Regions from separate parts of the Caballeronia sp. SBC1 genome, predicted to be linked through region 2. Evidence: riboswitches for the same ligand, from Rfam matches in the RefSeq annotation. Region 2 holds a riboswitch; the other holds the start of a gene.
What was found. Region 2 has a riboswitch for glycine ahead of SBC1_RS23935 (D-amino acid dehydrogenase). Riboswitches for the same ligand answer to the same signal wherever they lie in the genome.
Positions count from the first base shown of each region.

Region 1 (3,411 bases), on a different replicon from region 2:
GCCCGGGCCTATCCGGGCAAGCTGTTCTGCACGCTGTCGCTCGTCGCACTGGAGAACGCGCTGTTACTCGCCTATCCGTTGTTCGCCGGATTCGCCGTCGATTCGATCATGCGCGGCGACGCTCACCACGCGTTGTTCTACGCTGCGATTGTATTGGCGTTCTGGGCGGTCGGTGCCGCGCGCCGGGCCGTGGATACGCGCACCTTCACGCGGATATACGCCGATCTGGCGGTGCCGGTGATCCTCAATCAGCGGCTGCAAAACCAAAGCACGTCGACGGCTGCGGCGCGCGTGGTATTGGCCCGAGAGTTTGTCGATTTCTTCGAAAAACACGTGCCGACCATGGTCACCGCGTTTGTATCCATAGTGGGCGCCGTGGCGATGTTGCTGGCAATCGAGCCGTGGATCGGCGTGGCCAGCCTGATTGGATTGATGCTGTGCATCGCCTTGCTGCCGCGTTTTGCACGACGCAACCAGAGCTTGCATCAGCGGCTGAATGACCGGCTGGAAAAGGAAATCGGCTTGGTCGCGAAGGTCGGTACGCTCACCTTGAAACGGCACTATCGTGTGCTTTCCAAGCTGCGAATCCATCTGTCGAACCGTGAAGCCGCGGCGTTTCTCTTTGTCGGTTCCGTGGCGGCCGTGTTGTTTGTCATCGCCATCAGCCAGTTGGCCTTGGCGCCGGCGGTCAAGGCCGGGCATGTCTATGCGGTGATGACGTATCTCTGGACCTTTGTCAGCAGCCTCGACGAAGCACCGTACATGGTCGATCAACTCGCGCGCTTGCGTGACATCGGGAAGCGCGTGGATCCTGGGCTCAGCAAGGATTAAGGGCCGCTGCCGTTTGACAAGGTGAATTCGGTCGCGTAAATTCGCCGCACGCGTCGGGAGAGAGCGCTGGCTTCGGTCGTTGGTGTTCAAAACGACATAAAAACGAAGCCGCGCCGCCGAAGGGGCACACCCACAAACTCTCAGGCAAAAGGACCGGCCGCGTCGAAGTTCCGTATTTGAATTGCGCCTTGGTTGGGCGCCAAAAACGGAAAGTCGAACTCTGGAGAGCGGCATCGGCTGATCAGGAAGTACCAGCCAGATGCCCACCGAAGGGGCGCGCGTTGGACGTCGGATTATCGGCGAACAGCGTGCAATCTCTCAGGTACCGAGGACAGAGGGGTCATGTACCGGATCGCTACGCGGTTTGGGCTTTGCATGTTGCATTGCGTTATTCAATGCAGCAGGAAAAAGCCGAAACCCCGAGCGGGTTCGACGCATGGCCTTTTTTGTTTTCGCGCACGCCCGAGGCCCGCTCCATGTCTGATCTTCAACACACGCCCTTGCACGCCGCTCACCTTGCGCTCAACGCACGCATGGTGGATTTCGGCGGCTGGGACATGCCCGTCAATTACGGTTCGCAGATCGACGAACACCACGCGGTGCGCACCGATGCCGGCATGTTCGACGTGTCGCACATGCGCGTCGTCGATTTCACTGGCGACAAAGCACGCGAGTTCTTCAAGTACGCGATCGCCAACAACGTCGACAAACTCACCGTTCCCGGCAAGGCGCTGTATTCCTGCCTGCTGAACCCGGAAGGCGGCGTGATCGACGACCTGATCGTCTATTACTTCGCCGATGACAACTACCGCGTTGTCGTGAACGCCGGCACGGCCGAGAAAGACATCGCGTGGTTCGGCCATCTGAACGCTGAAGGCGGTTTTGGACTGACCATCACGCCGCGCCGCGATTTCGCGATCGTCGCCGTGCAAGGACCGAACGCACGCGAAAAAGTCTGGCAAGTGCTGCCGGAAACGCGCGACGCGACCGCAGAACTCAAACCCTTCAACGCCGTGCAATTCCCGGCCAGCTCGTTCGGCGACGTCATGCTCGCGCGCACCGGCTACACGGGCGAGGACGGTTTCGAAATCGTGGTTCCGGCTACGCAGGTAGAAAAGTTCTGGAACGCGCTGATCGCGCAAGGCGTGAAGCCCGCCGGCCTTGGCGCGCGCGACACACTGCGTCTCGAAGCCGGCATGAACCTCTACGGTCAGGACATGGACGACACGGTGTCACCGCTCGACGCCGGTCTCGCCTGGACTGTCGACCTGAACGATGCGAACCGCGCATTCGTCGGCCGTTCGGCGCTGGAAAAAAATGGATCGAAGGCGCGCTTTGTCGGCTTGATTCTGCAGAAGGAAAACGGCCGCGCCGGCGGCGTGCTTCGTGCTCACCAAAAAGTCGTCACAGCCGACGGCGAAGGCGAGATCACGAGCGGCACTTTCTCGCCGTCGATGCAGGAATCCATCGCGTTCGCCCGGGTGCCGGCGAGCGTGAAACCGGGCGACAAAGTGCACGTGGTGATCCGCGACAAACAACTGCCGGCAAGCGTGGTAAAACTGCCTTTCGTGCGCAACGGCAAGGTGTTGGCGGCGCTTTGAAGCGCCCTTAACAACCTGTTGAAACAGCCGCGCACGTCCCACCCTTATAGACCAACTGGAGCATCCGCATGAGCATCCCGGCCGACCTCAAATACACCGAATCGCACGAATGGGTGCGCACCGAATCCGACGGCACCCTGACGATCGGTATTACGGATCACGCGCAGGAAGCACTGGGCGATGTCGTGTTCATCGAATTGCCGCCGGTAGGTAAGACGGTTGCCGCTGGCGATGCCGTCGCGGTGATCGAATCGGTGAAAGCAGCATCCGATATCTACGCTCCCGTGGCCGGTGAAATCGTCGGCGCGAACGATGCGCTGACCGGCACGCCGGACCAGATCAACGGCACGCCGTACGAAAGCTGGCTCTTCAAGATCAAGCCCGCCGCCGACGCCAAGACGGATCGGTTGATCGATGCCGCTGCATACGGCGCCTCGATCGGCGAGTAAAACTTCTCAACGAACGTGCGGCGCGTTTAGCGCTCAATAGCAAACCACGCCGCACCAGCAGGAACTCTCATGAAGCTCGAACACCCGGACCGTCTGATGAACCGCTCATCCTTGTCCCTCGCCGCACTCGAATGCCACGATGCGTTCGCCCAGCGGCACATTGGCCCGGATGCGGCCGACCAGCACGCCATGCTCGAAACGCTCGGCTTCGCGTCGCGTGCGGCGTTCATCGATGCGGTGATTCCCGAGTCCATCCGACGCCACGAAACGCTGCCGCTCGGCGCGTTCACGCAGCCGAAAAGCGAGGCGGAAGCGCTGGCATCGCTGAGGAAACTCGCGGATCAGAACCTGGTGTTCAGAAACTATATTGGGCAGGGTTATTACGGCACGCATACGCCGGCCGTGATCCTGCGTAACGTGCTTGAAAACCCGGCGTGGTACACGGCTTACACGCCGTATCAGCCGGAGATTTCGCAGGGGCGCCTGGAAGCGTTGCTCAACTTCCAGCAGATGGTTATTGACCTGACGGG
Region 1 covers NZ_CP049156.1:3,903,822-3,907,232, forward strand. Annotated here, with positions in the region: gene SBC1_RS17495 (ABC transporter six-transmembrane domain-containing protein) at 1-831, shown strand, start outside; glycine riboswitch at 876-998, shown strand; glycine riboswitch at 1,042-1,176, shown strand; gene gcvT (glycine cleavage system aminomethyltransferase GcvT) at 1,308-2,432, shown strand; gene gcvH (glycine cleavage system protein GcvH) at 2,501-2,881, shown strand; gene gcvP (aminomethyl-transferring glycine dehydrogenase) at 2,951-3,411, shown strand, end outside.
Region 1: it holds a riboswitch for glycine, as region 2 does, so the genes downstream of both, gcvT (glycine cleavage system aminomethyltransferase GcvT) here and SBC1_RS23935 (D-amino acid dehydrogenase) in region 2, are expected to answer to the same signal.

Region 2 (3,411 bases):
GCGAGTGGCGCTCGAAGCGCTCGATGGCCAGCCGGTGGACTGGCATGTCGCGTTTACATCGTCGAGTCAGTCGGGTATTCGCGCCGCCGTGATGGCCGGGCTCGGGATCACGCCGCTGACACGCGATGACCTCGAGCCGGGCATTGTGGTTGTCGATGGGCAGTACGGTTTGCCACCCTTGCCGGAAGCGGAATTCAGGTTGCTATGGGGCAAGGGTGAACCTACGTTGGCTGCGCAGGAGTTCGGTCGGCTTGTGCTTGATGCTCCGGTTGAGCGGCCGCTACGGGCGAGCGCGGCCAAGTTCGCGTAAACCGGCTTACAGAGCCAGTCCCGCGAATTTACATGCGCTCGGCAATGCTGTGCGCCGTCGCGGCTGACAGCGTCCATCCCAGATGCCCGTGTCCCGTGTTGTAGAACACGCCGCGCCGCTTGCCGCTTCCGACCTTCGGCAACATGCTTGGCAGCATCGGCCGCAAGCCCGCCCAGGGAATCACGCGCGATGTCGCGACACCCGGAAAATAGCGCCGCGTCCAGTCGACAAGCGGTGCGATCCGGTCCGAGCGAATGTCGCGATTAAAGCCGTTGATTTCAGCCGTACCCGCTACGCGGAAACGGTCGGCGCCAAGGCGGCTCGTGACAATCTTCGCACTGTCGTCGAGCAGGCTGACCCACGGCGCACCCTCGCGACTCGCGGCGTCATCCAGGCACACGGTGATCGAATACCCCTTCACGGGATAGATATTCACGTGGTCGCCGAGCATCGACGCTATCTGGCGGCTTGCCACGCCGGCGCACACCACGATGCGCTCGAAGCCATGTTGCTGCTCGTTACCCGCGCTGCCGCCGTGCAGCACACGCATGGCGAATGGGCCGTCGCCGCGCTGCTGGATATCCGCGATCTGCGTGTCGTAGTGAAAGCGCACGCCGCGCCGCTCGGAAGCTTCGGCCAGACCGCGCGTGAACTTGTGGATGTCGCCGGTCGAGTCGGACGGTGTGAAAAATCCACCGTGGAAATCTCCTTGCAACGTGGGTTCGATCGCGCGCATTTCGTCGCTTGTCACCGCGCGCCGGTCAAGACCGCCTGCCTGCAAAAGCTGGTTCACTTTCGCGGCGGTATTGAAGTCCTTCTTCTGCTGGTACATATGCAGGATGCCGCGCTGCTCGAGATCGAAGTCGATCCCTTCGCGCTCGGCAATCCCGAACAGATGCTCGCGCGCGGCAATGGCAAGGCGCACTGTCTCGACGGTGTTGGCGCGGTAGTTAGGGATCTGGCGCAGGAACTCGCCCATCCACGAATACTTGTGCCAACTCGGCGCGGGGTTCATCAGCAGCGGTGCGTCGCGCGTGAACATCCAGCGCAGGCCCTTGAGTACGGTGGCCATGCTGTTCCAGACCTCGGCGTTGCTGGCGGAAAGCTGGCCGCCGTTGGCGAACGATGTTTCCATCGCCGCGTATCGGTGACGCTCGAAAACGGTGACGTCGTGGCCGCGTTCGGCGAGGGCGTAAGCGGTCGTGACGCCGGTAATACCGGCGCCAATGATGGCGATTTGTGACATGACAAGGTCCAGATGAAAGTTGGGCATCGCCGGGATTTCCGGCGTCTAATGCCCCATCTGTCCGTGTACCTGAGAGTTTCAGTCGTGGCGTTGCACGCACGACATCCCCGTCGGTGGGCGCATTAAAGCGCCGCTCTCCAGATGTTCCTGCTGCGCGGTCCTTGGGCCTGAGAGTTTCCGGGGCGGTTGCTCCGTCGGCGCCGTCACCGTGTTGCCGTGACAGTCTCTCCCGCGCTAGCGATTGGAACCCCGCCAAGATACCGTCTAAAAATAAGATAGGCAAGGGGGCTGTCGACTTGTGTCGACTTGGATCGATTGGGGCGGAGCTATTGGCGGCTAATCGCCGGCGTCAATGGGAAACGCTGGACGCAGGTCTCGATGCAGACCAGTTCGGCCTTTTTTAGTTAAGAAATAATAAGGATACTTAATGATTATGCGAGGATCAGCATCCGTATAGTCGCCGCAGACGACCCATGATCTTCTTAATCTTTCATTTAATACAATTATTTCTTTTCGCTTTCAATTCAATATAAAATGCGCTTCCTTTAACAGATTTTTGGAGGCCGGCATGACCCCTTTTTCGAAGGCAGCAGCCACTCTGGCCGCCTGCATAGGCGCTTTCACCGTCGTCGTGTGTATTGTCGAGGGGTTGGCCGGATAGCGGGCGCGCGACCGCGTTCGCCGAACGCTAAGCCGGCGCCGCTAGCGCATTTGCCAGACGCGTAAGTTGAACAGCGGCAAGATGCCGTAGACGTGGTCGAACATATCGGACTGGATTTGTTCGTACGATTCCCAGTCCGTCTCGTTCACGAACAGGAACACTTCCAGCGGCAGACCCTGATTGGTGGATTGCAACTGGCGAACCACCAGCGACATATCTTGTCGGATCGCCGGGTATTGGCGAAAGTATTCCATCAGATACACGCGAAACATCCCAAGGTTAGTCAGGCGATGCCCATCGTCCGGCACGGTGAACGGCACTCGAAAGGCTGTGCTCGCCTTCAGGTTGACGAGCAGTTCATCGTCGCAAAACCTGATGCTCTCAATGTCCAGATGAATCGCGTGCTTGACCCGCCGTCCGCCGGATTCCACCATGCCGCGCCAGTTCTTGACGCTGTTCGTCAACAACACATAGCTCGGCAGCATGACAATGGAATTATCGAAATTCTGAACCTTGATCGTGTTCAGCGAGATGTCGATGACTGTCCCGTCAGCCACGAATCCGGGAACCTCGATCCAGTCGCCGACGCGCAACATGTCGTATGCGGCCAGTTGAATGCTGGCGACAAAACCCAGCAGCGAATCGCGAAAGATAATGATCAGCAGCGCAGTCATCGCGCTCACGCCAGTGAGGAAATTGGCCGGTGATCGATGCAGCAGCACGGAGACCACGGCAATCAGTGCAAGCACGTACAGGACAATGGCGGCTATCTGCAGAAAGCTTTTGATCGGTCTCTGGCTTGCAAAGGGAAAATGACTGTAGCGATCTTCAATGCTGCCCAGGAACGCGAAGGCGGCGCGCAGGATGGTCAAGACCATGAAGCATGCCGATAGCATCTCCACCGGACGGCCCAGCATGGAAATGACTGGAAACGAAACGCCGATTAGCAGCGGGGCTGAAATATAGATGATGGCCGCAGGCACGAGTGGCGCCAGCCGATGAAACACCTTGCGGCGTTCGGCGGCACGTAACCACTTGCGGCGCTCGCCACGCGCGAGATGGCCAACGATCCTCAGCAAGATAAAGCGCGTGACGTAGTAGCAGATCGCGCTGGACAACGCGATCGTCAAGAACAACGCCATGACGAGAAGGATCGCCACGGGCATGCTGTCGGTGTGGACATACAGTTGATGT
Region 2 covers NZ_CP049157.1:1,321,938-1,325,348, forward strand. Annotated here, with positions in the region: gene SBC1_RS23930 (LysR substrate-binding domain-containing protein) at 1-310, shown strand, start outside; gene SBC1_RS23935 (D-amino acid dehydrogenase) at 339-1,556, opposite strand; glycine riboswitch at 1,702-1,798, opposite strand; gene SBC1_RS23940 (mechanosensitive ion channel family protein) at 2,259-3,411, opposite strand, start outside.